3 regions of the Agarivorans litoreus genome follow, and region 3 is predicted to be linked to each of the others. Evidence: predicted binding sites of a transcription regulator. Region 3 holds the regulator's gene; each other region holds the start of a gene.

Region 1 (10,920 bases), 470 kb from region 3:
GCAATAGGTTATTGATTGCATCTAACTTAGGGTCTAATTCGAGCAGTTGGCTGGTGGTTTTGCAGGCTTGTCCCAGCATATCTAATACATTTACTTGCTCATCGTGGCCAAGTAGCTGAGTAAGTTGATAGCTTGATTGTTGTAGCTCGGTGCTATGAGACAAACATTGGTGCTGTTGCTCAATATCTTGGTATTCCCCCGGCTGCAGGGCAAATTCATCTAACTCTTTGACTTGGTATTCAAGTAACTGACGTTGTGCAGCTAATTCATTTTGTTGTTGTTCTGCTAGCTCTTTCTCATTACATAGGCTTTTCCAAGCTTGGTAGGCTTGTTTTACATCTTGGATAAGTTGAGGGTGAGCTGCATATTGGTCAACAATGCTTAGTTGCTGACTTGGCTTTAATAATAGTTGATGGGCGTGCTGGCCATGAATACTGACAAGGTATTGGCCCAAGCTTTTTAACTGCGCAGCGGGCACCGCGGTACCATTAATATAGGCTTTCGAGCGTCCCTCTTTAGTGATCACTCGGCGCAGAATACACTCATCATCACTTAGCAGTTCATTTTGCTGCAGCCAAAGCTGGGCACCTTGGTTATTGCTTAAATCAAATTGGGCACTAATTTCGGCTTTATCTGCCCCTTGCCTAACTACTGAGGCTTCGGCGCGATTGCCTAAACATACGCCTAGCGCATCAATGGCAATAGATTTACCAGCACCGGTTTCACCAGTGATGGTGGTCATACCTTGGTGTAAGTCGAGTTCAAGAAACCGAACAATTGCAAAATTTTGTACGCTTAATTGAGTGAGCATATCCCTACCTGATTATCTATACAGTAACTGTATAAATATATAGCCCCAATGGAATTGATGCAAGGCAAAATTCTTAAAGCTAATTGTGTCATTCGAGATTGAGACTGAGATTTGGTCTCACTGAAATTTGAATCTTGCCAGCCCTTGTCTCGCATGGCTTTATAGTTTTAGTTAATACAGCTCTTTTCTAAACGATACTTTATCTCACTGCTTCACGCCTTCTAATTTTACGACTACGCTTTTACTTGTCACATTAGTGTCATTAAATTGGTGCATGTTTATCAAATACTTGTTGTAAATAAGCCGCTTTTGTCGGTAAACCATTTAACCGTAGAACTACATGGAAGAGATTATGTTGAATAAACGTTTATCATTAAGTGCCTTGGCACTTAGCATGGGCGCAATGGTAAGTGCGCAGGCCAATGCTGAAACTTTACGTTTGCTTACTTGGGGCGGCTATGCACCACAAGAAGTTATCGAAATGTTTGAGAAAGAAACCGGCATTGAAGTAAAAGTGACTAAATCAAACAACGAAGACATGATCTCTAAACTTCGCGCAACTGGCGGCTCGGGCTTTGATTTAGCCCAACCTAGCCAAGACCGTATCACCGGTGTGCAACAGCAGTTTGGCATATATCAGCCTATTGATTTAGCTCGTATTGACCAGACCCAAATTATTACTTCAATGTTAGATGCTACCAAAAAGAATACCGCTGTAGGCGAGCAAGTATTTGGTGTTCCTCATGTGTGGGGAACCAGCGGTTTGGTGGTAAATGGTGAAATGGCAAAAGATGTGGCCGATTACACCGACCTATGTCAGCAGCAGTACCAAGGTAAAATTTCTTATCGCTTAAAGCGCCCAACCTTAATCGGTTTTGCTTTTGCATTGGGTGAAGATCCGTTTGCTGCTTACGCTGATCCGGTTAAGTACCAAGAAATATTGAACAAAGTTGAAAAGGCTCTGGTGGAATGTAAGCCCTTGGTTAAGACCTACTGGTCTGGCGGCGACGAGTTAATGAACTTGATGCGTTCTAATGAAGTAGTTGCCGCTATGGCTTGGGATGCTGGCGGTTGGAAGCTAAATCGTGATCAACAGAATATCCAGTTTGTAGCGCCTAAATCTGGAGCTTTGGGTTGGATTGATACTTTTGCCATTCCTAAAAAGTCTAAAGCAGTAGATGCTGCGTACAAGTGGATTAACTTTGTTATGCGCCCTGAAGTAGCAGCTAAAATTACCGAAGCTGCAGGTAACTTCACCGCTTCTAAAGGTTCAGACGCTTACGTAAACGAATTGGCGAAGTCGCAGTTTAACGCCAGCTTTAGTAGCGACGACATCGACAACATTAAGTGGTACCCCGCTGTTCCTGCTGGTTTAGAAGCTATGGAAGGCAAAGTACTGGATCGCGTACAAGCGGCCAACTAGTTTTATTGGGGCGCTCGCGCCCCTCTGCTTTATTTGGAAGTACTATGGCGGCAAACGCTAAATATGATCTTGAATGTAAACACCTCTCGAAGCATTTCTCAGAATTTACAGCAGTAGATAAGCTTAATTTCTCAGTTGAGGCTGGCTCGTTTTTCTCTATTTTAGGCCCTTCTGGCTGCGGTAAAACCACCTTATTAAGAATGTTGGCTGGCTTTGAATCACCCAGTGAAGGAGAGATTCAGATCCATCAAAAGCGGGTTAACGAACTAGCGCCAAATAAGCGCCCAGTGAATATGGTGTTTCAGCACCTGGCTCTTTTTCCGAACATGAATGTGTCGGAGAACATTGCTTACGGATTAAAGCGCCGTGGTATTAAAGCCAACGAGCGACGGCATAAGATTAAAGATGTGTTAGAGCGAGTGGGCTTAGATGGCAGTCAAAACAAGCAAATTACTCAGTTATCGGGCGGGCAAAAACAACGCATTGCGATTGCCCGCAGCTTAGTACTGGAGCCTCGTTTACTGTTGCTTGATGAGCCCTTAGGCGCACTAGATTTAAAACTGCGTGAAAAAATGAAAGTTGAGCTAAAGCACTTGCAGCGCGAATTTGGCACAACCTTTATCTACATTACTCACGATCAATCTGAAGCCTTGGTGATGTCAGATAAGGTGGCGGTAATGAACAATGGCCGCTTTGAACAGGTAGCCAGTCCGCAGCAGCTGTATTATCAACCGAATACGGCGTTTGTGGCCAAATTCGTTGGCCAAACCAATGCGCATTCAGCAGTGGTGTGTGAACAACGACAAGGTGTTGCTTTACTTAAAACCGCTCGAGGTCGCCACCTGATCGTAGCGACTACTATTGATCAAGCAGAAAAGTCGCTGGTGGATGTATTTGTGCGGCCAGAAGCCATTGGAATTTGTGAAGCGGGAAGGGAAGTTCAAGCCGATAACCAGTTTGATGTAGAAGTTGAAGAATGCTTGTTTGATGGCGCAAGTTCCACCTTAGTGGTTAAAGATACTCACCATCAAGACAGTTACCGAGTGGCTCCAGGTGCCAGTTTTTCTTTGCAGCACATAGTTCCGGGCAGTAAGTTACGAATATTTTGGGATGCTAAACAAGCAATTTGTATTAGCCAAGAGGTGAAGGGTGAAAGCTAAAGGGCTTGGGTTTTACTTATTACTGCTTCCTTTTGTACTGTGGTTTGTTCTGCTTATTGTATTGCCACATTTGCAGATGCTAGAGCTGTCTTTCATCAAACGGGATTATGTGGCTGGGGACAGCGTAGGTTGGTACCAATACCAACAGTTTTTGGGCGAGCCGCTCTATTGGCGAACTTTGTTGCGCACTGTGTGGATGTCGTTGTTAGCCACTTTCATCACCTTGCTGGTAAGTTTTCCGGTGGCCTTTTTCATTGCTAAGGTAGCGCAAGGTAAAGTTAAACGTTTGCTGTTGTTAAGTTGCTTGCTGCCTTTCTGGGTCAGTGAGTTAGTGCGCACTTACGGTTGGATGATATTGCTACGTGAATCTGGTGTGATTAGCCAAGGTTTAATGGCTCTGGGGTTGACCGAGCAACCGATTGAATTTTTGTACAACGATGTGAGCATGTTGGTAGGGTTGGTGTATACCTCAATGTTGTTCATGGTGGTGCCATTGGTAAGCACTTTGGAGGGCTTGGATCAAAGCTTAATAGAAGCCGGTTACGATTTGGGCGGCAATGGTTGGAACGTTACTACCTCAATAATTGTCCCTTATGCTATGCCCGGTATTGTATCGGGTTGCATCATGGTGTTTATGCTTTGCCTAGGAAATTATTTAACACCGCGTTTATTGGGCGGAAAAGATAGCCTATGGTTTACCGAACAGATTTTCACTCAGTTTATTACGCGTTTTAATTGGGAGTTGGGCGCTGCCTTTGGGGTGATTTTATTGCTGGTTTCGTCCTTAGTCGTGGCGCTGGGTTTAAAGCTAAGTGGCCAATCATTTAGTCGTACTTTGGGACGTTAGGAGTGCCTTATGCTGCATCAATTACGTGGCCCTGCTAAATCCTTTTATCAGTTCTATATGGTGGGGTTTTTAGTCTTTTTGGCACTGCCATTAAGCATTGTGGCGGTGTTTGCATTTAATGATAGTTTGTTTGCGGCACTACCTTGGCAAGGCTTCACCTTGGATTGGTTTATTGGTCAAACTGAGCCTAAGCTGGGCATTCTTTATGATGATGGTTTGTTATCTAGCATTGCGGTGAGTGCTTCGATAGCGTGTTTTGTTACCTTGTTTTCCTTACTGCTTGCCACGGCTAATGCTTGGCTGTTCATTCGTTTTGATTTCCCAGGGAAGAACTGGTTATACATTGGTTTATTGTTGCCTTTAGTGATACCTGGAGTGATTTTAGGGGTGGCGATTTTAGTCGCCAGTAGCAGCTTGGCGAACAGCATTGAGAACAGCTTTGCTTGGGAGTTAGAGTGGTTGAGGCCAGGTTTTGTGTTGGTGGTGATTGGCCAAGTAGCATTTATTACCACTATTGCCACCTTGGTGGTGTTAGCTCGCTTACGTAAGTTTGATTTTAGCTTGGAAGAGGCGGCGCTAAACCTAGGGGCTAACTCTTGGGTAGCTTTTGTTACAGTGGTATTGCCGTTTCTTAGCCCCGCTTTAATCGGAGCTGCTGTGGTTAGCTTTTTAATGTCTTTCGAAAACTTTAATACTACCTTAATGCTGGTGGGGTCCGACGCGCCGCTGACTATTGCTATGTATGACCGTTTACGCGAAGGGTCAACACCAGTGCTCAATGCTGTGTCATTATTATTGATGCTTGGCTCTGCTTTTATTGCTTTGGTATCGATGTTATTTGATGGCAAAAGTAAACAGGATTAAGTTCTTAGTGTTTAAAAGATAACAACGTTTTGTTGTGGCTTATGCACTTAAATTGACGATAAAAGTTAAAAATTAGCTGCGCTGTTATTGTTTATCGCTATTGCGATTTGAGCGTGATATAACCAACAGCTCACTGTTGTACTAGGGAGTAGTTGGTGAAACACAGCAGTACCCACTCTAAAGCCTTTATTATCTTACTTGCGGGCATGATGTCGTTGGTGGCCTTGTCGGTTGATGCGATGCTACCGGCGCTGTTAGCTATTGCCGAAGATTTCGAACTGGCTAATCCCGCGCATGCCCAATGGACCATCACATCACTGTTTATAGGCCTTTCGATTGGCCAACTTGTTTATGGGCCATGGTCAGATGCAGTTGGCCGAAAACCTCCTATCTATGTTGGTTACCTACTATTTATTGTAGGTAGCATTATCTGTGTATTGTCTAGCTCGTTTGCTTGGCTTATCGCCGGGCGAGTACTGCAAGGTATGGGCGCAGCAGCGCCAAGAATTATTACTATGGCCTTAGTGCGCGACAAGTTAAAAGGCGCTGAAATGGCGCGCATTATGTCTGTGGTGTTTTCGGTATTTATTGTCGTGCCGATTTTGGCCCCCGCGGTGGGCCAAGTTATTTTAGGTTTGGCCCACTGGCGTTGGATCTTCGGCATGTTATTGCTTATGGCTATTGCTACTGGTCTTGGCTTTTGGCGGGGACAAGAAGAAACCTTAACCTTGGATAAACGTCGCCCTCTAACATTACAAAGCTTTGTAGAAGGGCTTAAGCATTTACTGCAAAAGCGCAGTGCGCTGGTTTACACCATTGTATCTGGTTTTATTTTTGGCGCTTTTATGGGTTACTTAAATAGCGCGCCATTATTGTTTATTCAACTCTACAATCAAGCCGACAACTTTGCGCTGCTGTTTGCTTTAGCGGCGATTGCCGTAGGTGTTGCATCCTTAGTGAATGGTCGTTTTGTACTTAAGTTAGGCATGCGCTTAATGATTAAGGCTGCGTTGTGGGGCTTACTTGCCCTTACGAGCGTATTTTGTTTATTACTAATAGCTAGCAGCGGAGTGCCTCCTCTTTGGTGGTTAATGGCTTATTTGATCCCAGCATTTTTCTGCATTGGTATTTTGTTTGGTAATTTAAACTCTTTAGCCATGGAGCCTTTAGGAGCAATTGCAGGAATGGGCTCGGCGTTTGTGGCGAGTATTTCTACGCTGGTGGCTATTCCCATTGGTAGCCTTATCGGCCTTAGCTTCAACCAAACTTGTTATCCAGTGGTGATCGGCTTTTGGTTAGTGGCAGCGAGTAGCTTGTTGCTAATCAAGGGCTTCGACAATCCAGATCTTAAAGGCAAGCAATCATTGGCTTCTTAAAGCATAAAATATCGTTTTTAATCTACATTAAATCAGTGGCTTAAGGAAAAACTGGAGAGTTTTTCTTTAAGCCACTGATTAGTTGTTACGGTTTGGTGTTTTAACTAATCCTGGAAATATCATTTGGTTTTAAATGTTGAATTTATAGTAATTTGTGATTCTTAATGCTGTTTGGTGTGGCGCTGGCAGCTGTTTATTATTAGTCTTAATGTTATCACTTTGTTAACCAGAGATTGAACCATGAACACTCACGCAGACTGTTTACTACAGCTAAACCATTTAAGCGGTGCCGCAGTGCACGATTTATCGTCTTCATTTGATAATCTTCCTCATACTAAGCATGCCGATGGGCAATACCGTTTACGTCGCTATTCTGTTGTTCGTATTAATGATGGAAAGGTGCAAGCTCTGCCAGGTCGGAGCTTTGTGCAAAGTGAACAGGTGAATCACTTTCAAGGCGATGTTATTCGTCAGTTTGAGGATATTGAGCAGAGCATTACTGCTTCTAAAGGCATGTATGAAATGTGTGCCCTTTTCTTGGAAGCAAATAGCTTAAGTGAACAGCAAGAGATTGAAATTCATCAAATTAGAATTGCCGCGCAGGCTTCCGATACACCAGTTGCTCCTGAAGGAGTGCATCAAGATGGATTTAGCCATATCGCCGTAGTGGGCATTCGTCGTCATAATATTGATGGTGGAGACTTCATGGTGTTTAAAGATAAACATCAAGCACCGATTATGACCTTAGCACTAGACAGTGGTGAAGTCGCGCTACTTGATGACAGTAAACTTTGGCACTATGCAAGGCCAATTCGTGCTCATCGCCCCAGTGAACCGGGCTTTATGGATGTATTTGTATTAACAGCAAAGGATGAAGCATGAGTTTTTCTGTAGAGGCTGCACGCAAGCTGTTTCCTGCCTTAAATGCTAGGGGGGATGAAGAGCCCTTAATCTATCTAGACGGGCCAGGGGGCGCGCAACTGCCCGCTTCAGTGCTGCAAGCCATGAACGATTACTTTATAAAAGGTAATTCTAATTTAGGCGGCGCTTTTGCTAGTAGCAAGCATACTGAACAGGTTGTAGAAAAAGGGAGGCAGCAGACTAAAACCTTATTGAATGCTGCTAGCGCTAATAACATTGTGTTTGATGCCAATATGACATCCTTAACCTTTAAGTTAAGTAGAGCAATAAGCCGAGACTGGCAAGCTAATGATGAAATACTGGTGACCGCACTTGATCATTATTCCAATGTGTCGAGCTGGCAACAGGCAGCTGCCGACAAAGGGGCTAAGGTGCATCAAGTGAGAATTAACCCGGCTAACTGTAATTTGGATTATGCGCACCTAGAGTCATTGATAAATTCTAATACCCGCCTTATTGCGCTTACTTATGCCTCTAATACCAGCGGTAGCATTGTTGATTTACAAAGAGTTATCCATAAAGCGAAAAGCGTAGGCGCAATGGTTTATGTGGATGCGGTGCATTATGTGCCACATCGTTTAGTGGATGTGCAACAACTGGGCTGCGACTTCTTGCTCTGTTCGGCTTACAAGTTTTTTGGGCCTCACCTTGGTATTGCTTATGTAGCCGATCCTTGGCTGGAGCTGCTCAAACCTTATAAAGTTGAGCCCGCGACTAATCTTGGTCCTGGTCGTTTTGAAACCGGCACCCAAAGCTTTGCGGCTATTGCAGGCATGAGTGCAGCAGTTGACTACTTGGCTGATTGGAACCCACAGCAAAATAAGCGAGCAGCATTAACCGCCAGTTTTGAGCAGTTTGCCGCGCATGAACAAGCTTTAAGCGAGCATTTTTTGAAGCGCTTGGCTGCCCATCCGCAAGCCACGCTTTACGGTGAGAGTAGCTTGCAGCGTGCACACATGCGCACTGCAACGTTCTCGTTGTGCTGGCCAAATACTCAGCCGCAGCAAATTGCCGCTATGTTGGGCGAGCATAATATTGCCACGTGGCATGGGCATTTTTATGCGCAAGGCATGATGGAGCAATTGGGGGTGATGGATAAAGGTGGGGTGTTACGTGTAGGTTGTATGCATTATAACACTCATCAAGAAGTGGACCGTTTGTGGGACCTTTTAGATCGTTACTGTGCCTAGTAACCTTTTTATACGTCTAAGGCTAGGTGAGCAAATAGTTCATTTAGGTCGGTATCACCTTGAAACTTAATACCCACAGCAATATGGTTATGACCATCTCGGCTTTGGCTTTTTATATTGCCTTCGATTACTGTGTCATTCTCTGGTTTGCCGGGAATTCGAATGTACACAAACACGCTATCAAGCAACAGTTTGCCATTGCTTTCTGGCCACGCCATTTTGAAGCGGCAACCACCGGCGGATAAATCGAGAATAATGCCGTCAAAGCTTAAATCGTTTTCAATTTGCTGGTCGCTCACTGAAGAACGGTGAGTGACTGTTGCAGGAATACGCGTACTTGCGCGCTGCTGTTTGCGTAGGCTAAAACGTTCTACTTCAGATGGATATTTAACAAACAATAAGTGCTTAGGGGATTTGATGATGTCGGTAATGATGCTGCGAAATGCAATACACTGACCAGCTTCTCCCTCAATGATTGAACGGATCACGCAAGCCATGCCTTCCACCAATACGTCGCCATGGCCTTGTTGGGCATATTTAGGCACAGCAAAGATAAGAAAGTTAGCGTCATCTAAGCCAATAAGCTTACATTTAATCCGTACATTACCTACTTTTACAAACTGCACATCTAAAACGTCGCCAAAACGCAATTGTCGCATTATTTCTACAACTTCTTGGCGTTGGTTAACGCGAGGGCTTGGTGTAGCTGGCAAAATAAAACTTCCTTATTACATGTTTGCTTAGAACAGGCGGCTTCCCCAGCCGAGCTTAGTTCTTAAGATCTTAAAGTAATCATAGCTTTTAGGATGAACTAGGCGCAACGGATGATTTTGTTTGCGAATAATCACTTCATCACCCGGCATTACCGGCAGTGATACATGGCTATCGCAGCTAATATGCATGTGCTCACTATTGTCATGTGACAACTTAAGTTTAATTTCGCTATCGCTGTCTACCACAATGGGGCGCGAACTTAAGGTATGAGGAAACATTGGCACCAAAGCTATTGCATCTAAATTTGGCGTGAGGATCGGTCCTCCAGCCGATAGCGAGTAGGCGGTAGACCCAGTGGGGGTGGTCACAATCAGTCCATCGGCGCGTTGGCTAAGCATGAAGTGGTCATTTATATACACCTCAAATTCTAACATGGTGGCCACTTTATCAAGGTGCAGTACCACCTCGTTTACTGCGCTATTATGGCTTTTAACTTCGTTATGGCGCAGCACTTTGGCTTCTAATAAGCAGCGTTTCTCGGTTATGAATTTGCCTTGCAATACTTCTTTTAAAGGATGCTCAAAGTTAAAGGGATCTAAATCGGTTAAAAAACCAAGGTTGCCGCGGTTAACCCCTAGCACGGCAACGTCGTAGCGCGATAATACTCGCGCTGCTCCCAACATATTGCCATCGCCTCCAACCACAATGGCTAAATCAGCTTGTTCGCCTACTTGGTTAATGCTAACCAGATTAAGCCCATCAATGCTGAGTTGTTGGCCGGTCTGCTCTTCTACCAATACGCAATATGATTGTTCAAGCAACCAATGGTAGAGCGCTGTTAAGGTATTATTGGCGCCCTCGTGGTGGGGTTTGCCAATTAAACCAATAGTGTTGAAGGTTTGAGTCATAACTTGTTGATTTAACATTGTGTTGCTAGTGATTATAACGTGTGGTTTTGCTCCTCAGCCAGTTTTATCGTGACTATCACTTGAAAGCGGCGGTTTGATCCCCATAATATGCAACAGATTTAAGTTATTTGTGAAGAATTACGGAGACCCTGCATGAGCAGTGAGCAAAACAAACCACAAGCTGAAGAAGTGGTAGCGGAAAACGAAGTAGAGCAACCAGTTGAATCGGTAGAAGCAGAGCTAGAAACTGAAGTGGAAGAACAAGCTGCAGAGTCTGCTGGTGAAGAAATTAGCGTAGCTGAGTTACTTGAGCGTTTAGCAACAGCGGAACAAACTGTGGCTGACCAAAAAGACGGTGTTATTCGCGCCAAAGCAGAAGTAGAAAACATTCGCCGCCGCTCTGCTCAAGAAGTAGAAAAAGCGCGCAAGTTTGCTTTAGAAAAGTTTGCTAATGAATTGCTGCCAGTTATTGACAACATGGAAATGGCTTTGCAACACGCTAATCGTGAAGATGAAGCGTTAACTTCGATGGTTGAAGGCGTTGAACTAACCCTTAAAACCTTAATTGATGCGGTGAAAAAATTTGGTATAGAAGTGGTTTCACCACAGGATGAAGCGTTTGATCCTGAGAAGCATCAAGCGATGGGTATGCAAGAAGTTGAAGGTGTAGCGCCAAACACTGTAGTAGCGGTTTTGCAAAAAGGTT
Region 2 (10,920 bases), 150 kb from region 3:
ACGTATGCGGACGTTGATTGAACGTGCTGGCCTACCCATTGTGCCACCAACAGGTATGGGCTTGGCTGAGTTTATTCCGCATATGATGCGCGACAAGAAAGTATTGGATGGAAAACTCCGTTTAGTTCTACCTAGCTCTATTGGTACAGCAGAAGTAGTTGATACAATTACTGAAAGTGATATAAAAACAGTTATCGATCGATTTCAATAAGGCAAATTTGAATGGTGGGAGTGCGGCGTGATGCCGAGTTTGCACAATTGCAAAGTCAATTGCGCTTACGCGATAGGCTGATCACTCAAATTCGCTTTAATGCTAAGCTGATTTGCGTTAACGGAGATGCTGGTGCTGGTAAGTCCTCGTTAGCTAATGCTGTTCTAGAAAACGCTGCTTTTGCTCATCACGCTTTAGTGACCGCGACCAGTGAACAAGACGGTCGCTTACGGCGTGATCTACTGCAGCAATTACTGAAAGATCCGCTGTTTAATCAAGACGATCCATTATTCGACAGTTTTCAACGCAATGTAAAAGAAACCTCTGCGCCGCTCATTATCATCATAGATGCAGCGCATAATGTTAGTGTAGAGCTACTAAACGAGTTGGTGGAGTTCTACCAGCATTACAATCAGTTGTATCAGCATGATTTATCATTAATACTGTTTGCCGAATCTAGTAGTAGTTTTAATGCGCAACTGGATGCGCTAAGCAATCAGGTTCTCTATTTTGATGTCCTGCCTTTAAATAATACTGAATCTTTCGAGTTGGCTTCACTACTATTTAATCGTGCTGACTACGTGGCGGAATTTGAGAACCAGCAAGCCATTGAGCAGCACATCGCCTCGGCGAAAGGAAATCCTCGTTTAATTTATCAGTTTGTCGATCAAATCGTTACCGGAGATATTCCCATGGCGGAAGCAAGTACCCCAAATAGAAGTAAATTATATATCGTTATTGCGGTGGTGTTATGTGCAGCGGTAGCTGGTTTACTGGTGCAAGTTATCAACGACTGGGGTGGCAATGAACAGAGCGATGACAGCCGTATTGCCTTAGCCTTAATGGAAGAGCCTACTTTAGCCAATGGTAGCTCACCTAGCCAAAGTGCTGCTAATAAATCGCAACAAAATAGCTCAGAGTTCGTTGGTTCAAATAGCGAAGCAGAAACGGCAGAGCTGCCATCGCAAGATCTACCTAAAGAGCTAGATTTAACCAGCCAAAGCTCAGAGTCTGAGTTGCGGGTAGTGGTGGAAGATGACGTGGTTAATAAGCTCCTGGCTGAACAAAGCCAGCCTAGTGAAGACACTGAGCTCGTCGCTCAAATTCAAGATAGTGGCAATTTGTTGGCAGAATCTGCCGAAGAGGTAGCTGTCGAGCAAGTGCCTAGCGATGTAACTCAACAAGAAGTTCCTATTAAGGTCACTAACGTAAAAGCCCTGTTGGATGCTAAGCCAAGCAAGCGTTATACCCTTCAGTTAATGGCGCTAAATAATCGCGAAAAAGCACAACAGTTTGTGTCGGCTCGACAATGGGCGCATGAGGTGTGGGTATACCGTTCTAGCGCCAATCCAAATGTTCCTTATAAAATTATTTATGGTGACTTTGCCACGCGCGAAGAAGCCCAAGCCGCTCGCAATAGTTTAAAACAGCAAAATCTTGATTCTTTGATTAAGCAATTTAAACAGGTTCAGTTTGAATTGACTCAGTAGTAATGAAGAAAACACGTGCTTTTTTAAAATGGGCCGGCGGTAAATACGGCTTAATTGAAGACATCCAGCAACAATTACCTGAAGGTGATTTGCTGGTAGAGCCTTTTGTGGGCGCCGCTTCGGTGTTTTTAAATACCGATTATCCGCGCTACTTATTAAGTGACATTAACCCCGATTTGATCAATATGTATCAAATATTGCAGCAATGCCCGCAGCAGTTCATTGATGATGCCAAGCACTACTTCACGCAAGAGTGTAATCAAAGCGAGTATTACTACCAGGTGCGTAAACGTTTTAATGCCACCGAAGATAGCTACCAACGTTCTTTAATGTTTTTGTATATGAATCGTCACGGTTATAACGGCTTATGTCGCTATAACCGCGGTGGTGGTTTTAATGTGCCCTTCGGTTCTTATAAGCGCCCTTACTTCCCTGAACAAGAGCTGGAGTTTTTTGCCGAGAAGTCGCAAAAGGCCGAATTTCGTTGCTGCTCGTACGTGGAAACCTTTGCCGAAGTAAAGGCTGGCGATATAGTTTATTGCGATCCGCCTTATGCTCCGCTTAGTCCTACAGCTAGTTTTACCAACTACGCAAGTAAAGGCTTTAATCGAAGTGACCAAGAACGTTTAGGCGATTTAGCCATAGAGGCCCAGCAGCGGGGAGCTTCTGTATTGATTAGTAATCATGATTTACCGCTCACTCGCAGCATTTATCAGCATAGTGAATTGAGCCAACTAAGTGTGCGCCGAACCATTAGTCGTAAAGGGCAGCAACGAATGAAAGTTGCCGAACTATTGGCTTATTATCAGGCCAATTAAGCACCCTTAGGTAATTGCCGACACTAGCGCTGCTATCGCTAATACAAACAGCGTAACCATAATGATACCCACTAGAATGAACTTCCACGCTTTGCCTTGGCTAAAGTCATGTTGCCGTTGTTTATCCGATTGAACACCAAACAACGCACCGAGAACACTTTTCAACACAGACATGATATTTCTGCCATTTGTTGCCCTTTTTGCTGAATAACTTCAGCATGACATAAAAACAATCTTTGTACAGAGATTGGATCACAACACAAGCTGCGCTAAAATTGCGCACTTTCAAATCCAATGGTTAACCCAATGAGCAAACCTTTTTTAATTGCCCCTTCAATTTTAGCCGCAGATTTTGCCCGTTTGGGTGAAGAAGTGGATAACGTACTGGCTGCTGGTGCAGATGTGGTCCACTTTGATGTGATGGACAATCACTACGTGCCTAATCTAACCGTTGGTCCAATGGTGTGTAAGGCACTGCGAGATTACGGCATTACTGCACCCATTGATGTGCATTTAATGGTTAAGCCGGTAGATGCCATTATTCCTGAGTTTGCTAAAGCTGGGGCGAGCATGATTACCTTCCATGCTGAAGCCTCAGAGCACATCGACCGCAGTTTGCAGCTAATTAAAGAACAAGGCTGTAAAGCCGGTTTAGTATTAAACCCTGCTACACCTCTACACTGTCTTGATTACGTAATGGATAAGCTAGACATGATATTGTTAATGTCGGTAAACCCTGGTTTTGGCGGTCAAAAGTTCATTCCAAATACCCTAGATAAACTACGTGCAGTGCGTAAAAAGATTGACGAGAGTGGCTACGATATTCGTTTAGAAATTGATGGCGGTGTAACGCCAGACAATATTGCTGAAGTAGCACAAGCGGGTGCCGATATGTTTGTGGCGGGTTCTGCCATCTTCAATCAACCTGATTACAAAGCGGTAATCGATAAAATGCGTGCCGAACTGGCTAAAGTTGCTAATTAAGGTAAACAAATGAGCCAATTACAAGCGGTAAAGTTAATTGCTTTTGATTTAGACGGTACCTTAGTAGACAGCGCGCCTGATTTAGCCTTGGCTATTAATGCCATGCTGCTGGACTTGGGACGGGAGCAATTTCCAGAACAAACCGTTCGCCACTGGGTAGGCAATGGCGCTGAAGTGTTAATTAAACGCGCCTTGTCTGGTTCGGATACTATCGCCAGCGATATTGAAGAGAGCCTGTACTTACAAGCAAAAGATTTGTTTGTTCAGCATTATTCAGAAAAACTGTGTGTCGCCAGCAAGCTGTATGATGGCGTAGCTGAGAGTTTAGAACAGCTTTCTAGGCTAAATGTGCCAATGGCTATTGTCACCAATAAACCTAGCGTATTCACTCAGCCGCTATTAGAAGCTTTAAATTTGGCACAATACTTTGACGTAGTTTTATCAGGTGATTCTCTGCCACGTAAAAAGCCCGATCCACTGCCGCTGCAGCACTTAGTTGAGCGCTGCCAGGTTGAGATGGCAGATTTATTGATGGTGGGTGACTCAAAAAATGATATTCAAGCTGCAAAAGCCGCGGGTTGTCGCTCGCTAGGCTTGACCTATGGTTATAACTACGGTGAAGATATCGCACTTAGTGGCCCCGATTTGGTGGCAGACAGCCTTGTAACATTGCTTGAGTTAATTAAAGACTCGGTTACAGCTTAAGCCCATAGTAATAGTTTTTATAGGAACAACATGAGTAAACCGATTGTATTAAGTGGCATTCAGCCTTCTGGTTCATTAACCATTGGTAACTATATTGGGGCAATAAATCAGTGGATTGATATGCAAAATGACTACGATTGTCATTTCATGTTAGCCGACTTACATGCCATTACTGTTCGCCAAGAACCTAAGCAGTTTACTAATCAAGTGTTAGATGGCTTAGCGATGTATATCGCTTGTGGTTTAGACCCAGACAAAAGCACCATATTTGTTCAGTCGCAAGTACCTGAGCATGCTCAACTTGCATGGGCGTTAAACTGTTACACGCAAATGGGTGAGCTGAATCGTATGACTCAGTTTAAAGACAAGTCGACCAAGTATGCGAGCAATACTAATGCGGGCTTATATACTTATCCTGCGTTAATGGCCGCCGATATTTTATTGTATCAAGCCAATGCTGTGCCAGTGGGAGACGATCAAAAACAACACCTTGAGCTAACTCGTGATATCGCCCATCGCTTTAATAATCTTTATGGCGAGATCTTTACAGTTCCTGAACCATTTATTCCAAAATTTGGTGCGCGGGTTATGTCTTTGCAAGAGCCCAGCAAGAAAATGTCTAAGTCTGATGACAACCCTAAGGCTTTCATCTTATTGAGTGACACGCCTAAACAGATCGCCAAAAAGATTAAAGCTTCGGTGACTGATTCTGATGAGCAGGCACGTATCTACTTTGATCGTAATGAAAAGCCTGGTGTATCTAACCTACTCACTTTGCAGTCGGTAGCAACTGGTAAGTCAATTGATGACTTAGTGGCAAGCTACGAAGGCAAAATGTACGGACACCTAAAAGTAGACACCGCTGACGCTGTAGTAGCGATGATGGAGCCTATTCAAGCTCGTTATCAAGCGCTACGAGAAGATGAGGCAGCTTTGCAGGCTATTATGGCTAAAGGTGCAGAACGTGCCAGTGAGCAAGCCAGTAAAACCCTACGTGCAGTTTATGACGTACTAGGTTTTATTAGTTTGAAGTAGCAGCGACTTAATTAACGACAAGCCCAGCTAATAGCTGGGTTTTTTTATGTCTAGTTAATAGTAGTGGCATAGCTAAGTGCTTGCTAGTATCTATTGGTATATCAATGTGTTGATAACTGGCTCTGTGAGGAATAGATGGATCTTGAACGTAAAACCTTAGTTGTGTCGGCAATAATTGCTTTGCTGCTCGCTACGTGGGGCATAGCTATGGGAGTCTACACTGAATCTGGCGCCATTATGCTAGATGGCGTATTTAATCTACTATCCTCAATTATGGCATTCATAGGTATCCGTATCGCCTACCTAACCAGCCAAAACTACAATGAACGTTTTCCCATGGGCTATTTTGCCTTCGAGCCCTTAATGGTAATGGTGAAAGGTATCTCGATTTTAGTTTTGGTAGCATTTGCCTTATCAGCCAACTTGCAAACCATGCTTGCTGGTGGGCGAGAACCACAAATTGGCATGATGTTAGTGTATGTGGCGCCGGCTGTAGCGGGGTGTTTACTTGCGTGGTATGTATGTTTGCGTAGCAATCAAAAACAAGCATCTAATTTGCTTCTAGCGGAGCAGCAGGGTTGGTTAATCAACTCTGTGATCTCTGGTGCTATTGGCGTCGCGCTTATCATTGTATTGTTGATCCAAGATAGCAGCATCGGCTGGATAGCCCGCTACGTAGACCAAATATTGGTAATTGTGTTCTCCTTGGTGTTTCTAAAAGATCCGTACTTATTGGTTAAAAACGGTTTTAAAGAGTTACTGCTTAGCGCGCCTGATGATGCCCACACTAAGCCATTTTTAGCGGCACTTAATGAGCAATCTCTAATAGATGGTTTTAGTGTTGCTGATGCCATGGTAATGAAAACCGGCCGCAGATTTTGGGTAACTCTAGAGTTAGAATGCCAACAATCTCAACTTGCCCTTAGCGACATGGTGCAGCAGCGTAAACAGCTGAGAGCTTTAGCCAATCAATTTTATGAAAACAACTACACTGAGATAGTATTTGTAGAGCCTAAAGCTTCGAGCGAAGATGCTGCAAGTTGAATTAAACTAAACTGCACTGAATAGTCGCTGTGTCGCTGTTTAAAATCGGCTACTATAGCGACTTTCTTGGTTTTGACTTATACACGGTTTGCTCAAGCTACATGTTACTTATCATCGACAATTACGACTCATTTACCTACAACCTATATCAATACTTTTCGCAGTTAGGTATTAAGGTTGAAGTGCGTCGTAACGATCAAATTACTCTAGAGCAAATTGAACAATTAGCCCCCAGCCATTTGGTAATATCGCCAGGGCCCTGCTCGCCTAATGAGGCTGGCATATCTCTAGATGTGATTGCCAGGTTTGCTCAGCGCTTGCCTATTTTGGGGGTGTGTTTGGGGCATCAATGTATTGCGCAACATTTTGGCGCTCAGGTGGTGCGTGCAGCACAAGCTATGCACGGCAAAGTGCGGCCAATTTATCATCAGCAGCAATCAGTGTTTAAGGGCTTGGCTAATCCACAAATGGTAACGCGTTACCATTCTTTAGTGGTGGCGAAAGATAGCTTGCCAGAGTGCTTAGAAGTAACTGCATGGAGCCAAGATGATGAGGGCGAAGCGCATGAAATTATGGGCCTAAAACACCGGAGCTTACCGATCCATGCAGTGCAGTTTCATCCAGAAAGTATACTTACACAACAAGGTTTACAGTTATTAGCTAACTTTGTTGATTCTACAAAGTAGAACGTTTTAGATTCTATAAATGCTTATCTAGTGATTTTATAGAATGAATAGATTGTGCATATTTATGCTGTAGTGGCTAAGTCTTTGGCTGTTTTCTGTCAGCTTAGCAATAATTGATTTAGAACTATGCACTGAATATGCGTAAAAATGGCCATATTTTGTATGGCTCAAAGGCATTATGCTCAGACAAGGCTCTTGAGATTTGCCATAATCGCCAAACTGTTTACAAACTATTAACCTTTCTGGCCCTGTATAACGGAATAGCCAGAAAGCTAAAGGAGAACACTACATGTCACACGCTGTTACTCGCGCGCTATTCGATGAAGTTATGGTTCCAAACTATGCACCAGCGGCCATTATTCCGGTGAAGGGTGAAGGTTCGCGCTTATGGGATCAAGACGGTCGTGAGTATATCGACTTTGCTGGTGGTATCGCCGTTAACTGCTTAGGCCATTGTCATCCCGCGTTGGTGAAGAGCTTAACCGAACAAGGCAACTCACTGTGGCACCTAAGTAATGTACTCACTAATGAGCCAGCATTGCGTTTAGCCAAAAAATTGGTAGACAGTACCTTTTCTGAGAAAGTGTTCTTTTGTAATTCTGGCGCAGAAGCCAACGAAGCCGCACTAAAACTAGCGCGTCGTTACGCCATTGAGCATGGCTCTGCCGATAAAACCAAAATCATCGCTTTTGAACAAGGCTTCCATGGTCGTACTTTCTTTACCGTAACCGTGGGTGGTCAAGCGGCTTATTCAGACGGTTTTGGGCCAAAACCCGGCGATGTAGAGCACATTCCTTACAATGACCTTGCTGCCTTAGAAGCCATTATTGATGATCAAACCTGCGCAGTGATGATGGAACCCTTGCAAGGTGAGGGCGGCATTATTAGCCCTGACTTAGAGTTTGCACAAAAAGTGCGTGAGCTTTGTGATAAACACCAAGCTTTGCTTATTTTTGATGAAGTACAAACCGGTGTTGGCCGTACTGGCGAACTATACGCATACATGGGCTTAGGTGTAACGCCAGATATTTTAACTTCGGCTAAAGCCTTAGGCGGCGGTTTCCCAATTGGCGCGATGTTAACCACTACTGCTATTGCAGCTTCAATGAAAGTCGGCACGCATGGGAGCACCTATGGTGGTAACCCATTGGCTTGTGCTGTCGCTGAAACGGCTTTTGATATTGTTAACTCAGAAGAAGTACTAAGTGGCGTTAAGCAACGTGAACAATGGTTTAGAGAAGCACTTAATCGCATCAACGAGAAGTATCAGGTATTTGCAGAAGTGCGTGGCAAAGGTTTGCTGTTAGGTGCGGTATTAAATGAGCAATATCAGGGCCGAGCCAGAGACTTTCTATTGGCCGCAGCGGCTGAAGGGCTGATGGTTCTGGTAGCTGGTGCTAATGTTGTGCGTTTCACTCCATCTCTTATTGTTCCTCAAGCTGACGTTGAGTTAGGCATGCAGCGTTTTGAGCAAGCTGTTGCCAACGTGGTAAACGCTTAAACCCATTGGGCTGATGCCGTTAAAGCTTTCAGCCCAAGCAATACTTTTAATAAACACAAATAGTGGCTAATACTTAGCTACGGCTTCATGCTATTTAACAAAGGGAGAAATAGCCATGTTAGTTATCCGTCCTATTAAGGAAACGGATTACCCTGCCTTGTTACAAATGGCAGTGGGTTCGGGGATAGGCTTTACTTCTTTACCAGTAGACGAACCTTTATTGCGTGAAAAGCTCGCGCATTCTATTCGTTCGTTTGCCAGTGATATCGACCACCCTGGCGACCTGCATTATTTAATGGTGGCCGAGGATACCGAAACTGGTGAAGTAGTGGGTACCAGCGCCATAGATGCCGCAGTAGGCATGGCCAGCCCATTTTATACTTATCATCTCGGCAAAGTTGTACATGCTTCACGTAGCCTAAATGTATACAACGTGGTGGAAACCCTCACCTTAACCAATGATTACACCGGTGTGACCGAGCTATGCACCTTGTTTTTGCAAGAGTCTCACCGACAAGGCCAAAATGGTCGCTTATTGTCGAAGTGTCGCTTTTTGTTAATGGCCGAGCACCCGCAACGTTTTAACGACTCAGTTATTGCCGAAATGCGCGGCGTATCCGATGAACAAGGCCGTTCACCGTTCTGGCAATGGCTGCAAGATAACTTCTTTAGTGTTGATTTCCCTACCGCCGACTACCTAACAGGTGTAGGTAAGAAAGAGTTTATTGCTGAACTTATGCCCAAGTATCCCATTTACGTCAATTTACTTAGCAAAGAAGCGCAAGCCGTAATTGGTGAAGTACATGAAAAAACTCGACCGGCGCTGCGATTATTAGAGGCCGAGGGTTTCTGCAAACACGGTTATGTAGACATCTTTGATGCTGGCCCTACCGTAGAGTGTCCTCTCAAGCTGATTGAGAGCGTGAAGCATTCCTTCAAAGTAATTGTACATGTTGGGCAACCTAGCGAAGCAGCCGAAGAAATGCTGCTTACCAATGCGCGTTTACAAGAGTTTAGAGCATGTGTTTCTCAGATAGAGTTAGATAGCAAAAAATGCCACGCAGTGATTTCTAAAGAAGCTGCTATGGCCTTAGAAGTGACCGATGGTGAGCAAATTCGCATTGGCGCACTGCGTTTCGAACAATAATTTTGCCCGCGGGCAGCAATAAAGGATTTGAGGTTGTAGATGGAACATTTAAATCAGTTTATTAACGGTCAATGGTTGGCGGGTGAGGGCGAGGCTTTTAACTCGATTGATCCTGCTAAAAATGTGTCGGTGTGGCAGGGCAAGTCAGCAGTTGCGAGCCAAGTAGATAAGGCAGTAACTGCAGCACGAGACAGCCAATTTGCTTGGTACATGAGCGGTGTTGAGGCGCGCCTTGCTATCATCAAAAAATTTGCTGGCTTGCTTGAAGAAAACAAAGAAGCCTTAGCCTTGGTAATCGCTCAAGAAACGGGAAAACCTTTATGGGAAACTCGTACTGAAATTGCAGCAATGATCGGCAAGGCAGGCATTTCAGAGAAAGCCTATTTTGAGCGTACTGGCGAGTCAAGCTCTGAGCTGCCCATTGCAACTGCAGTATTGCGTCATAAGCCTCATGGAGTGGTTGCGGTTTTTGGTCCCTACAACTTTCCGGGGCATTTACCTAATGGTCATATCATCCCAGCGTTGATCGCAGGTAATACAGTGGTGCTTAAACCTTCGGAGCTAACACCTAAGACATCTGAGCAAGTTGTGAAGCTATGGCAACAAGCAGGTTTGCCCGAGGGCGTGCTTAATCTTGTTCAAGGTGAAGTGGAAACTGGCAAAGCCTTAGCCTCACATCCGGGAATTGACGGTTTGTTCTTTACGGGCAGTTCTAATACTGGCCACGTTCTGCATCAACAGTTTGCTAGCCAGCCAGATAAAATCTTGGCTTTAGAGATGGGCGGTAACAATCCCTTAGTTGTGGCTGAGGTTGATGATGTAGATGCGGCGGTTCACGATATTGTGCAATCAGCCTTTATCTCTGCAGGCCAGCGCTGCACCTGTGCACGCCGCTTGTATTTACCAAAAACCGAGCAAGCCGAGCAAATCCTTGAGCGTTTAGTATCTGTGACTAAGGCGATTGAAGTGGGTGACTACGATGCCGAGCAACAGCCCTTCATTGGTGCCATGATCAGTGCAAAAGCCGCTGCGGGTATGGTTGCCGCTCAAGAAAAGTTAACAGCATTGGGTGGTGAGTGTTTAGTTGAACTTGAGCAAGCAAATGCAGATAAAGGCTTTGTTAGCCCAGGTATTATTGAGGTGAGTAAAATAGCCGATTTACCCGATGAAGAATACTTTGGCCCTTTGCTGCAAGTGGTTCGTTATGACGATTGGGACAGTGCAATTGCTCAAGCCAATAACACCCGATACGGTTTATCTGCGGGTTTGTTAAGTAACGATGCAGCTCTGTGGGAAAAC
Region 3 (10,920 bases):
GCAAAGAACTTAGCATGTTCACTGCCACCATCAACGTAGGCACACTCAATTACGTCTTCGCCTTGAGCGGCTTTAACTAGAGACAAACAGAAACGTGCAGCTGCTTGGCCCATAGAAAGCGTAGCGCTGCCGCCACCCGCTTTAGCTTCAACTACTTCAGTACCGGCGTTTTGAATGCGCGTGGTCATCGCAGCAATCTCTTCATCGGTGAATGAAATACCATCTAGCTGAGATAACAATGGCAAGATAGTTACACCACTGTGGCCACCAATAACGTTTAAGTTAATGTTGGCAGGGTTTAAGCCTTTTGCTTCAGCAATAAATGTTTCAGAGCGGATTACGTCAAGTGTAGTCACACCAAACAATTTAGCAGGGTCGTATACACCGGCTTTTTTCAATACTTCTGCAGCAATTGGCACAGTAGTATTAACAGGGTTAGTGATAATACCGATACACGCTTTAGGGCAAGTAACAGCGACTTTCTCGATAAGGTTTTTAACAATCCCAGCATTGATGTTGAATAGATCTGAGCGATCCATACCTGGCTTACGCGCCACACCAGCTGAAATAAGAACGATATCGGCACCTTCTAGGGCCGGGCTTGGGTCTTCGCCCGCAAATCCTTTAATGGCCACTTGTGTAGGGATGTGGCTCAAATCTACAGCAACACCTGGTGTTACTGGGGCGATGTCGTAAAGCGAAAGTTCAGAACCAGCGGGTAACTGAGTTTTTAATAGTAATGAAAGGGCTTGGCCAATTCCGCCTGCAGCACCTAATACGGCAACTTTCATCAAACTTCTCCATGCTTTTTGTAGTTGTAGAGGGGATGTCTATAGAGACAGCTGACAAGATAACGGAATCCGCCTCAAAATACAATTTAGCAACATTTTTAAAGCAAGTTTAAAACAGGAAAAGGCTGCCTTAATCACACTTTAACAATATGGCTTAAGACCTTGGTCTAACAGTATTTGTTAGTTAAAAAAGGACTGATATATTGTTTGGTAAGTACCATTATTTTTTAACACTTTAAGCGCATGGTTGATTTGATTCAGCAGGTCTTCGTCTTGCTTGGAAATAGCCATTCCTAAACCACTGGCAGGATAGCTTTCGTCTACTTGAGTAACAAAATTTGGATGACTCGCTAACCAGTAGTGCGCGGCAGCGGCATCCAAAAACACCGCATCTATTTTCGTTTGTTCTAAATCATTAAGTGCCAATTGGTAACTGGGATAAGCAATCGACAAAATATCTGGCCGTTGCTCACGTAAAAAACGCATAAAGCTAGATCCACTTTGTACCGCCACCACAGCGCTATCAGCGATCTTTTGCTTCGAACCAGTAATATACACCGCCATGTTGTCAAAATAGGCATCACTAAAGTTAACTAACTGTTTGCGCTGCTCGGTGATATCGAGGGCAGAAATAGCTATGTTGTAATGCCCCGCCGCCACACTGGTGAGCAGGCTATCAAAGGGCTGGTGATAAAACTCGCACTCTCTATTTATTTGTAGGCATATCGCTTTGGCTAGCTCAATGTCAAAACCTACCAGTTGCTTTTGCTCGTCAAAGGCTTCAAAAGGCGGGTAAGAGGCTTCGGTAACAATTCGCAGGGGTTTATCTTCAGCAAAGGCTGAACCAAAGATCAAAACAGGAAGAAGAATGAAAAGTTTAATCCACATAATCAACTACTCATCGAGCCGGATGGGGCTATCATAATTCAGCTTAGCAAAGGCTCACAACTAATTGTTATTAAATGCAATAATAATTCTGTGCCGGAGTATGCATTTATATGCATAAAACTAGAATAAAGTTGAATTAGAGTAAAAAGTTGGCGACAATGACAACGGATTTATAAGCTCGGATCACCGATGAAATATAGCGATAAACAAGAACAGTTAATAAAAGCCTTTAAATCACTGTTAAAAGAGGAACGATTTGGCTCGCAAGCCGAAATAGTGACCGCCCTGCAAGAGCAAGGTTTCGAAAACATTAATCAATCGAAAGTGTCACGCATGCTAAGTAAATTTGGCGCGGTGCGTACGCGTAACGCAAAAATGGAAATGGTTTACTGCTTACCGGCAGAATTAGGAGTTCCAACCGTTTCTAGCCAACTTAAAATCTTAGTATTAGAAATGGATTTCAATGACGCACTCATCGTTATCCACACCAGCCCCGGCGCAGCTCAACTAATCGCCCGTTTGCTAGACTCATTAGGCAAAGCTGAGGGTATTCTTGGCACCATTGCTGGTGATGACACCATTTTTATCACTCCTACTCGCCAAGTAGATATTGCCGATGTCTTCCAGTCTGTGAAAGAACTCTTCGAGGTTGGCTAACTACGCCTAATTAGCTTCCCTAAAGCGATGCTTTAGGGAAGACAAATGCCGCATCCCTATCTACCGATAACCATACTTTTGTGCCAGCACTCGCTTGCCAATGATCGCGCATTCGCGCGTGAATCACCCGCTCAGGCATATTGCTTAGTTGCAATCTAAAGTGAGTTTCGTTACCCATTGCATGCACTGATATCACTGTAGCTTCTATCTGATCTTTGTTTTCTAGCTGATGCACAACAATGTCTTTTGCACGCACTATAATCTCGGCTGTTTGCTGATTTTCTATCTCAGTTGCAGAAAACACTCCAAGTGGCGTGTTAACTTTGTTTTCCTCCACTGTTACTTCAAAGCGATTGCTAGGGCCAAACAAGGCTGCAACAAAAGCATTTTTAGGGTGATTGTAAATCTCCTGAGGACTAGCATTTTGCACAATTTCCCCCTTCTCCATTACCACAATTTTGTCAGCAATAAACATTGCCTCTAATGGGTCGTGAGTCACCATTACTGCAGGGGTATTGGTCTTCTTCAGTACATCAAGGGTTTCTTCTCGCACTTGTTGACGAAGGTGTTCATCAAGTGCTGAAAATGGCTCATCTAACAACAACGTACTTGGCTCTGGCGCTAATGCGCGCAGTAAGGCAACCCGTTGCTGTTGGCCACCCGATAGGGTATGCGGAAAGCGTTCTAATAAGCCCTGCATACCCATATTGTCTAAGCTTTCTTTAATCCAACGAGTCCGTTTAGCAAGATCTTGTTGCTTGCGTAAACCGTACTCGATATTTTTACGCACACTCATGTGAGGGAATAAGGCATAGTCTTGGAACATCATGCCAATGGCACGTTGCTCTGGCGCTAAATGAATCGCTTGCTGGGGCGCAGCCACTAGCTTGTCTTGCAAGTAAAGCTCGCCGCTTTGCAGTCGCTCTAAACCGGCAATAAGACGTAATAGTGTGGTTTTACCGCAGCCAGAAGGCCCAAGTAAGGCAACAATTTGATTTTCGCTCACTTCAATGCTGACATCTTTTAATGCCTGTTGCTCACCATAAAAATGATTAACTTTGCGTAAAACAATACTCATTGCGGGTTTATTGTCCTTGTGGGCGACGTTCAGAAGAACCGATATTTCGACTCATAATAATAACCGGGATAATGCCCGCCAGTAATATAGTTAATGCAGCCAAAGCGCTTTGCTCAAGCTGTTCTAAAGAGGCTAAATCCCATACTTGGGTTGATAAAGTATCAAAATTAAACGGCCTTAGAATCAAGGTGATAGGTAACTCTTTCATGGTATCTACAAATACCAGTAACATGGCGGTAAGTACGCTTGGCCGAATTAATGGCAGATGAATACGCCAAAGGGTTTTGCCTGAGCGACTGCCAAGAATACGTGAAGCATCATCCATCTCAGGAGTAATTTTGGTAAGGCTTGCGTCGAGAGTACGGTAACTTAAAGCGATAAAACGCAGCGAATAGGCTAGTACCAAGGCGCCACCGGTGCCCGTGAGCAGTAACCCGGTGGGATAATCAAACCAAGCTTTCATCAAGCTATCAACAGCATTATCAAACACACCAAGCGGGTATAAAATCCCTACCGCTAGCACCGCACCGGGGATGGCGTAACCTAAGGTAGCGGCCTCTGCGATACTCCGTATTTTATTACTTTTAGATAAACGAACTCCATAGGCTAACAACAAACCTAAAATCGTCGTTAGCAACGCAGCCATAATCGCCAGAGAAAAGCTGTTCCAAGCGCTGCTTAAATATAGCTCTAAGCCTTGGTCTAAATTGCGCAATGCATAATTAGTTAACACCGTGATTGGCAAAATAAAACCAAGGCTAATCGGCAATAAACATAAAGCGGTCGCGAGCCACGCCTTGAAGCCCGAAAGCGGTTCGGCAAACATAGCGGGAGATTGACCGGTTAGCTTATAAAACTTACCAGCGTTGCGGCTATAGCGCTCCAAACCCAGCAGCAATATAGAAAAACTCACCAGCAGTAAGGCTATTTGAGCAGCGGCCGACAAACTGCTCATATTTAGCCATACATCAAATATTCCCGCAGTTAACGTAGGCACTGCAAAAAACTCTACCGTGCCATATTCGTTAATGGTTTCCATAAGCGCTAATGTAACCCCAACCACAATGGCAGGTCGCGCTAGTGGCAATGCTACCTTAAAAAAGCTCTGAGTTTGACTTTTGCCTAGGCAGCGGCTCATTTCAAAAAGCTGTGCAGCTTGCTCCACAAAAGCAGCACGAGCTAACAAATACACATAGGGATATAGCACTAAACTCAATACCGCAATGGCGCCTTGAATAGAGCGTATTTCCGGGAACCAATAGTCTCGTGCGGTTTGCCAGCCAAATAGAGCGCGCAAGCTTTTTTGCACAAAGCCTGCGTATTCAAGCTGATCGGTGATAACGAAGGCGAGTATATAACTAGGCACCGCTAAAGGTAGCAACAGCGCCCAAACCAAAACCGACTTCAGAGGGAAGTTAAAGCGCGTGACTAACCAAGCCGCACCAGTGCCCATTAAACTAGTAAACAAGGCCACGCCTAAGCACAGCACTAGGGTATTTTTAACATAAATCCAAAATACCGTATCCAGCAAATGCCGCCATATATCTTGGTTATTTGACCATGATAGGGCAAAAATAGTAACGATAGGAACCATTGCTAAAGCTGCAATGGCCATAGCAAGCCATACCCATGGGTCAAAGCGTAAACGAGCTAACGAGAAAGGCGAAGTTGAATTAGCGGTAGTGCTCATAGCTTCCAAATAAAATAAACGGCACGAAACCGAAAACTAATAAAGCTGACCTAAGGCCAGCTCTATCTATGCTTGCTAGTAGAATTGCAAGTTTAACAATCTTTACATGTCATAGCCAACACGGTCAACTAAACGTGCTGCTGCTGCACGTTGATCTGCCACTTCTTGCAGAGAAATGCGGTCAGCTTTAAAATCACCTAAGCTTTCAATAAACTCGTCAGTTTTAATGCCTGCACGAACCGGCTCTTCAAAGTTGGCGGTTGCGTATAAACCTTGCGCTTTCTCGCCTACTAAGAACTCTAACAACTTAATTGCGTTGTCTTTATTTTTAGCCGTTTTCAATAAACCTGCACCTGAAATGTTAATGTGCTGACCGCGGCCGCCAATGTCTTGGTCTAAGTATACAACACGGATCTGCTCAGCCCACTCTTGCTGCTCTGGGCTCTTACTGTTGTAGAACATCTTGCCCATGTAGTAACGGTTAGCAATCGCTAAGTCACACTGGCCTTCGAAGATGGCTTTAGCTTGAGCACGATCGTTACCCTGTGGCTTGCGTGCCAAGTTAGCTTTTAGACCTTTTAGCCACGTTTCTGCGGCAGCTTCACCGTCTTCTGCAATCACTGAAGCAATTAAACCAATGTTGTAAACATGCTTACCAGAACGGGTACAGATACGGCCTTGCCATTTGGGATCAGCTAAATCTTTAAGTGAATTAAGCTCGCCTTCTTTAACGCGGTCTTTATGAGCATAAATAACCCGAGCGCGTGTAGTAAGGGCAAACCATAAGTTATCTGGGTGGCGTAAGTGAGCAGGCACTACTTCATCAATAACTGGAGACTGAACCGCTTCAAATAAACCGGCAGCGCGCACTTCTTCCAAACGGCCTATATCAACAGTTAGTACCAAATCTGCAGGGTTGTTTTCGCCTGCCGCTTTAATCTTTTCAGCTAAACCTTTTTCAGCATGCACAACATTCACCTTAATGCCGGTTTCTTCGGTAAACGCATCAGTTAATGGTTGTAACAAGCTTTGTTGGCGGTAAGAGTATAAGTTTACTTCTTCTGCAGCTAAGGCTGGCGTGGCTGCCACTAGTGAAGCCAATACAGCCACTAATGAAGAAAATACTGATTTATTCACAAATGAGTCCTTCAATATATGTTAAACGCAAATCGTTATCATTTGACTTTAGATTAACATGGGATCACATCGTTGACTATGTTTTAAAACAAAAAAAGGCCCGCTAAGCGGGCCTTTTTTATTACTTTTTAATTTTAGCTAGAAGACTTAACTGTTACGAACTCTGGGTATGCATCGATACCACAATCAGCAATGTCCATACCGTTCATTTCTTCTTCTTCAGAAACTCGGATACCCATTACAGCTTTTAGGATGCTCCATACGATGAAGCTTGCTACGAATACCCATGCAAAGATAGTTAATGCACCGATGATTTGGCCAGAGAAGCTTGAACCATCGTTAGTCAGTGGAACAATCAATAGACCGAACAAGCCAACTACACCGTGAACTGAGATAGCACCAACTGGATCATCAATCTTAATCTTATCGAAGAATACGATAGACGCTACAACCAATACGCCTGCTACAGCACCAAACAGTGTAGCTTGAAGCGCAGTAGGAGTAGAAGGTTCAGCAGTAATCGCCACTAGGCCGGCTAACGCGCCGTTTAGTAACATTGTTAGGTCTGCTTTACCCCAAGTTAGCTTACACACTAGTAGTGCAGCGATTGCACCAGCCGCAGCAGCAGCGTTAGTGTTTAGGAATACCATTGCTACAGAGTGAGCGTTTGAAGCATCAGCAAGTTTCAATACAGAACCGCCGTTAAAGCCAAACCAACCCATCCATAAGATGAAAGTACCCACAGTAGCTAGCGGCATGTTAGAACCTGGAATTGGGTTAACCGAACCGTTTTTACCGTATTTACCTTTACGAGCACCTAGTAGTAATACACCGGCTAATGCTGCTGCAGCACCTGCTAAGTGAACAATACCTGAACCAGCGAAGTCAGAGAAACCAAGGTCGCCTAGGTTGTATAGACCGAATACGTCTGCACCGCCCCATGTCCAGCTACCTTCTAGAGGGTAGATGAAACCCGTTAGCACTACAGCGAAGATTAGGAATGCCCAAAGCTTCATACGCTCAGCAACTGCACCCGAAACAATAGACATTGCAGTTGCAACGAATACTACTTGGAAGAAGAAGTCAGAAGCACCTGAGTATACGCTGCCGCCTTCAAAGCCTTCTTCAGCTTTAGAAGCTAATACGCCACCTAGGTCAAAGGCTTCGATGCCTGATAAGAAGATACCGCCGTCATACATGATTGAGTAACCACAAATCAAGTACATGATACATGCGATAGAGTAAAGAGCGATGTTCTTAGTAAGAATTTCTGTGGTGTTTTTAGCGCGAACTAAACCAGCTTCTAGCATAGAGAAACCAGCGGCCATCCACATTACTAATGCGCCACACACCAAAAAGTAGAAGGTGTCGATGGCATATTGCAGTTGATAAATTTCGTTTTCCATAATTACTTCCCCGTAATCCCTGTTATTAGCTTGCTAAGGTTGCCCTTAGATAGCCTCTGCATCCATTTCGCCAGTACGAATACGTACTACGTTGCTTAAGTCGTATACAAAAATCTTACCGTCACCAATTTTTCCGGTGTAAGCAGCACTAGAAATAGCTTCGATAATGCGATCCACATTTTCTGAGCTAGTAGCAATTTCCAGTTTCACTTTAGGTAAAAAGTCAACTTGGTACTCGGCACCACGATATAATTCGGTGTGACCTTTTTGACGACCAAAACCTTTAACTTCAGATACGGTTAAACCATCTACGCCAACTTCGGCAATGGCTTCACGCACGTCATCCAATTTGAATGGCTTGATTATCGCGCTAATTAGTTTCATTTGAGCTCCTCCAAAGAGTCATCGATTAACTTTTCTCGAATAACAAAATACAAGGCTTGTGCCAAAACAAAATCAACCTTAAAAAACAATAACTTAAAGGCATTCACATAAAATACAACAAATACAAACGCACCATTATGGTGCTATATTTTTTAACAACGCTCCAACATGGTTCACATTTTAGTAGTGGTATTTTTATCAGCACTAATAAAGTGCAGCCAAGAGGTAATCAATCGTAGCTAGGCGAATAAACCGTAGATATAACAGGGTTAAGGTAATGAATTGAATGAATAAAAAAGTAACAAAGATAGGTTTATAAGATTTTCAAGCTAAATGATAATTTTGCACCATGTTAATAACTAGCTATAGATTTTAACAAATCAACAAAATCGTCATAGCCACAAGCACTATGCGCGGCATCTAAACTCATGGCATCTTGCAAGAGTGCTGGATTATCTGAAGCGTCGTCTTGAGAAACCTCGATACTCACTTCATCTAAATTGGCCACAAAACGGAACTCATCACTGTCTATGCGCAGCTCGGCTAAGCCAGACAACTTTTTCAGCCTGACCATTAGGGAAGAAACAAACTGACGATCTTTATTCAATTCACGCTCTAGCCACATCGAAAAACACCGATGTTCGTCACCGCAATCAATTAATAATGCGCCGTCCAATGAACGGCGAATCGTCAGTTCCATAGTTTCAGTCTAGTTACTTAAACAAGCAGACTGTAAGTTTACGCTAACTGCGCTATTTAACATAGTAGGAACAAGATCATAAGCAGCATTTGGCTTTAGTTTAAAGCGCATTGCTACGGCTGTTTTGATTTGTTTATCCAACACTTCAATGTTGAGCGGCTTAAGTACTAAACCTTGCACATCCATCAGAACATTAAAACCAAGCAATTGTTTACTGGCTTCAGAGGCTAAAGATAGAATAGCAATGTCAGAACTTGCTAACGTTTGACCAGTGCGGATAGCCTTAATTAGCTTTAAGCCTTCGGCATTAGCTAACTCGGTGTCGATGATCACAGCTTGGAACTCGTTGCTCATTAGTCGCTCATGCAACAAACCAGCATTAGAGAACATTTCTAGCTGTTTTAACTCGCCTTCTGTTTTCAAACTTTGAATTTTTTGGCAAGTTTCAGCATCACTTAATAGCAAGGCTTTTGCTTGAGTTTGAACTGGCTCCGGTTTTACACGGTTGGGTTGACCTACTGCTTCACACCTTGCTATGTAACCCTTTTTGGGAATGGTAGCGATGGTGAGTTCAGTATTGTTCAAAGTAGTGATTACTTTTCGTAACTGAGATATATGTTGGTTAATTGTATGGTCTGAGACACTCCGTCCCCATACAGCGTCAGACAAGTCATCTCTCCCCACAACTTGATTGACATGTTTACACAAATATCCCAACAAATGGGTTCTTAATGGTCCCAAATAGGCACTTTTATCCTTAAACGTAATACTATTTTGGCTCATATCTACGGCCAACGGGCCAACTACTACAACATCATTAAAGGACATATTGTCTTCCAACTGCAAGCGAATGAGCTAGTAAATCTAGCGGGCTCCTTTATACCAGTAAATGCTAAAATCATCCATATTTCACAGCACATAATAACGCAAATTATATTTATTTTATAATAAAATGCTCATAATTTTACTTATTTAGGCGTATATATAGTATCACTTTAGTGTGTTAATTGGCTATTGTGCAAAAAAAAACGCAGCCAAAGCTGCGTTTATTATGCGGTGAGAAAACTCTACACGGCGGCTTGAATAATCACTTGATCAGCCACTTTAGTGTAATCATTGATTTCATTAAAGTTAAGATAACGATAAGTATCGGCAGCGGTAGCGTCAATTTGCTTCGCATACTCAAGATATTCTTCTGGTGTTGGTAACTTACCCAAAATTGCAGATACAGCGGCTAACTCAGCAGAAGCCAAGTAAACATTAGCGCCAGTACCTAAACGGTTAGGGAAGTTACGTGTTGAAGTAGAGACTACCGTTGAGTTATCAGCCACACGAGCTTGGTTACCCATACACAAAGAACAACCAGGGATCTCGGTACGAGCGCCCACACGGCCATAAATACCGTAGTAACCTTCTTCAGTAAGTTGCTTTTGGTCCATTCGTGTTGGAGGAGCAACCCACATACGGGTTGGCAATGAGCCTGTATGCTTGTCGAGTAATTTACCTGCTGCACGGAAGTGACCAATGTTAGTCATACATGAGCCCAAGAATACCTCGTCAATCTTCTCACCTGCGACTTCAGACAACAAGCGCGCATCATCAGGGTCGTTTGGCGCACACAATACTGGTTCGTTGATATCAGCCAAATCAATCTCAATGATTTCTTTGTATTCCGCGTCTTTATCCGCTTCCATTAGCTCGGGGTTAGCGATCCACTCTTCCATCGCCGTAATACGACGTTCGATAGTACGACGGTCACCATAACCTTCAGCAATCATCCACTTAAGCATTACCACATTTGAGTTTAAGTACTCAATAATAGGCTCTTTACCTAGCTTAATAGTACAACCCGCTGCACTACGTTCAGCAGAAGCATCAGACAATTCAAAAGCTTGTTCAACCTTAAGATCTTCTATACCTTCAATCTCTAAGATGCGACCAGAGAAGATGTTTTTCTTGCCTTTCTTCTCAACCGTTAATAAACCGCGTTGAATCGCCGCATACGGGATAGCATGCACCAAATCACGCAAGGTAATACCGGGCTTCATTTCGCCTTTAAAGCGAACCAAGACTGATTCCGGCATATCTAAAGGCATCACCCCAGTAGCAGCAGCAAATGCCACCAAGCCAGAGCCAGCAGGAAATGAAATTCCAATTGGGAAACGGGTATGCGAGTCACCACCAGTACC

Evidence for each region. The regulator ArgR, encoded in region 3, controls arginine synthesis, uptake and breakdown. The targets are predictions, from matches to a motif close to ANTGAATANNTATTCANT.
Region 1: K5L93_RS15565 (2OG-Fe dioxygenase family protein) is a predicted target of ArgR. The motif match lies at 6,617-6,634, and genes of this name have one in related genera.
Region 2: K5L93_RS12825 (aspartate aminotransferase family protein) is a predicted target of ArgR. The motif match lies at 7,027-7,044, and genes of this name have one in related genera.

Annotation. Positions count from the first base shown of each region.
Region 1 is NZ_BLPI01000001.1:3,373,796-3,384,715, forward strand. Features, by position in the region: gene recN (DNA repair protein RecN) at 1-811, opposite strand, end outside; gene K5L93_RS15540 (extracellular solute-binding protein) at 1,164-2,234, shown strand; gene K5L93_RS15545 (ABC transporter ATP-binding protein) at 2,279-3,394, shown strand; gene K5L93_RS15550 (ABC transporter permease) at 3,384-4,241, shown strand; gene K5L93_RS15555 (ABC transporter permease) at 4,251-5,105, shown strand; gene K5L93_RS15560 (multidrug effflux MFS transporter) at 5,261-6,481, shown strand; gene K5L93_RS15565 (2OG-Fe dioxygenase family protein) at 6,722-7,363, shown strand; gene K5L93_RS15570 (cysteine desulfurase-like protein) at 7,360-8,592, shown strand; gene K5L93_RS15575 (flagellar brake domain-containing protein) at 8,601-9,305, opposite strand; gene nadK (NAD(+) kinase) at 9,333-10,214, opposite strand; gene grpE (nucleotide exchange factor GrpE) at 10,368-10,920, shown strand, end outside.
Region 2 is NZ_BLPI01000001.1:2,760,384-2,771,303, forward strand. Features, by position in the region: gene aroB (3-dehydroquinate synthase) at 1-211, shown strand, start outside; gene K5L93_RS12785 (AAA family ATPase) at 223-1,701, shown strand; gene K5L93_RS12790 (Dam family site-specific DNA-(adenine-N6)-methyltransferase) at 1,704-2,519, shown strand; gene K5L93_RS12795 (DUF2970 domain-containing protein) at 2,526-2,693, opposite strand; gene rpe (ribulose-phosphate 3-epimerase) at 2,826-3,503, shown strand; gene K5L93_RS12805 (phosphoglycolate phosphatase) at 3,513-4,208, shown strand; gene trpS (tryptophan--tRNA ligase) at 4,239-5,243, shown strand; gene K5L93_RS12815 (cation efflux transmembrane domain-containing protein) at 5,379-6,287, shown strand; gene K5L93_RS12820 (anthranilate synthase component II) at 6,389-6,973, shown strand; gene K5L93_RS12825 (aspartate aminotransferase family protein) at 7,263-8,474, shown strand; gene astA (arginine N-succinyltransferase) at 8,590-9,621, shown strand; gene astD (succinylglutamate-semialdehyde dehydrogenase) at 9,661-10,920, shown strand, end outside.
Region 3 is NZ_BLPI01000001.1:2,907,712-2,918,631, reverse strand. Features, by position in the region: gene mdh (malate dehydrogenase) at 1-791, opposite strand, end outside; gene K5L93_RS13545 (transporter substrate-binding domain-containing protein) at 972-1,679, opposite strand; gene argR (transcriptional regulator ArgR) at 1,869-2,336, shown strand; gene K5L93_RS13535 (ABC transporter ATP-binding protein) at 2,356-3,414, opposite strand; gene K5L93_RS13530 (ABC transporter permease) at 3,422-5,104, opposite strand; gene K5L93_RS13525 (Fe(3+) ABC transporter substrate-binding protein) at 5,207-6,241, opposite strand; gene amtB (ammonium transporter AmtB) at 6,376-7,647, opposite strand; gene K5L93_RS13515 (P-II family nitrogen regulator) at 7,693-8,031, opposite strand; gene K5L93_RS13510 (YacL family protein) at 8,384-8,731, opposite strand; gene K5L93_RS13505 (winged helix-turn-helix domain-containing protein) at 8,741-9,559, opposite strand; gene acnB (bifunctional aconitate hydratase 2/2-methylisocitrate dehydratase) at 9,799-10,920, opposite strand, start outside.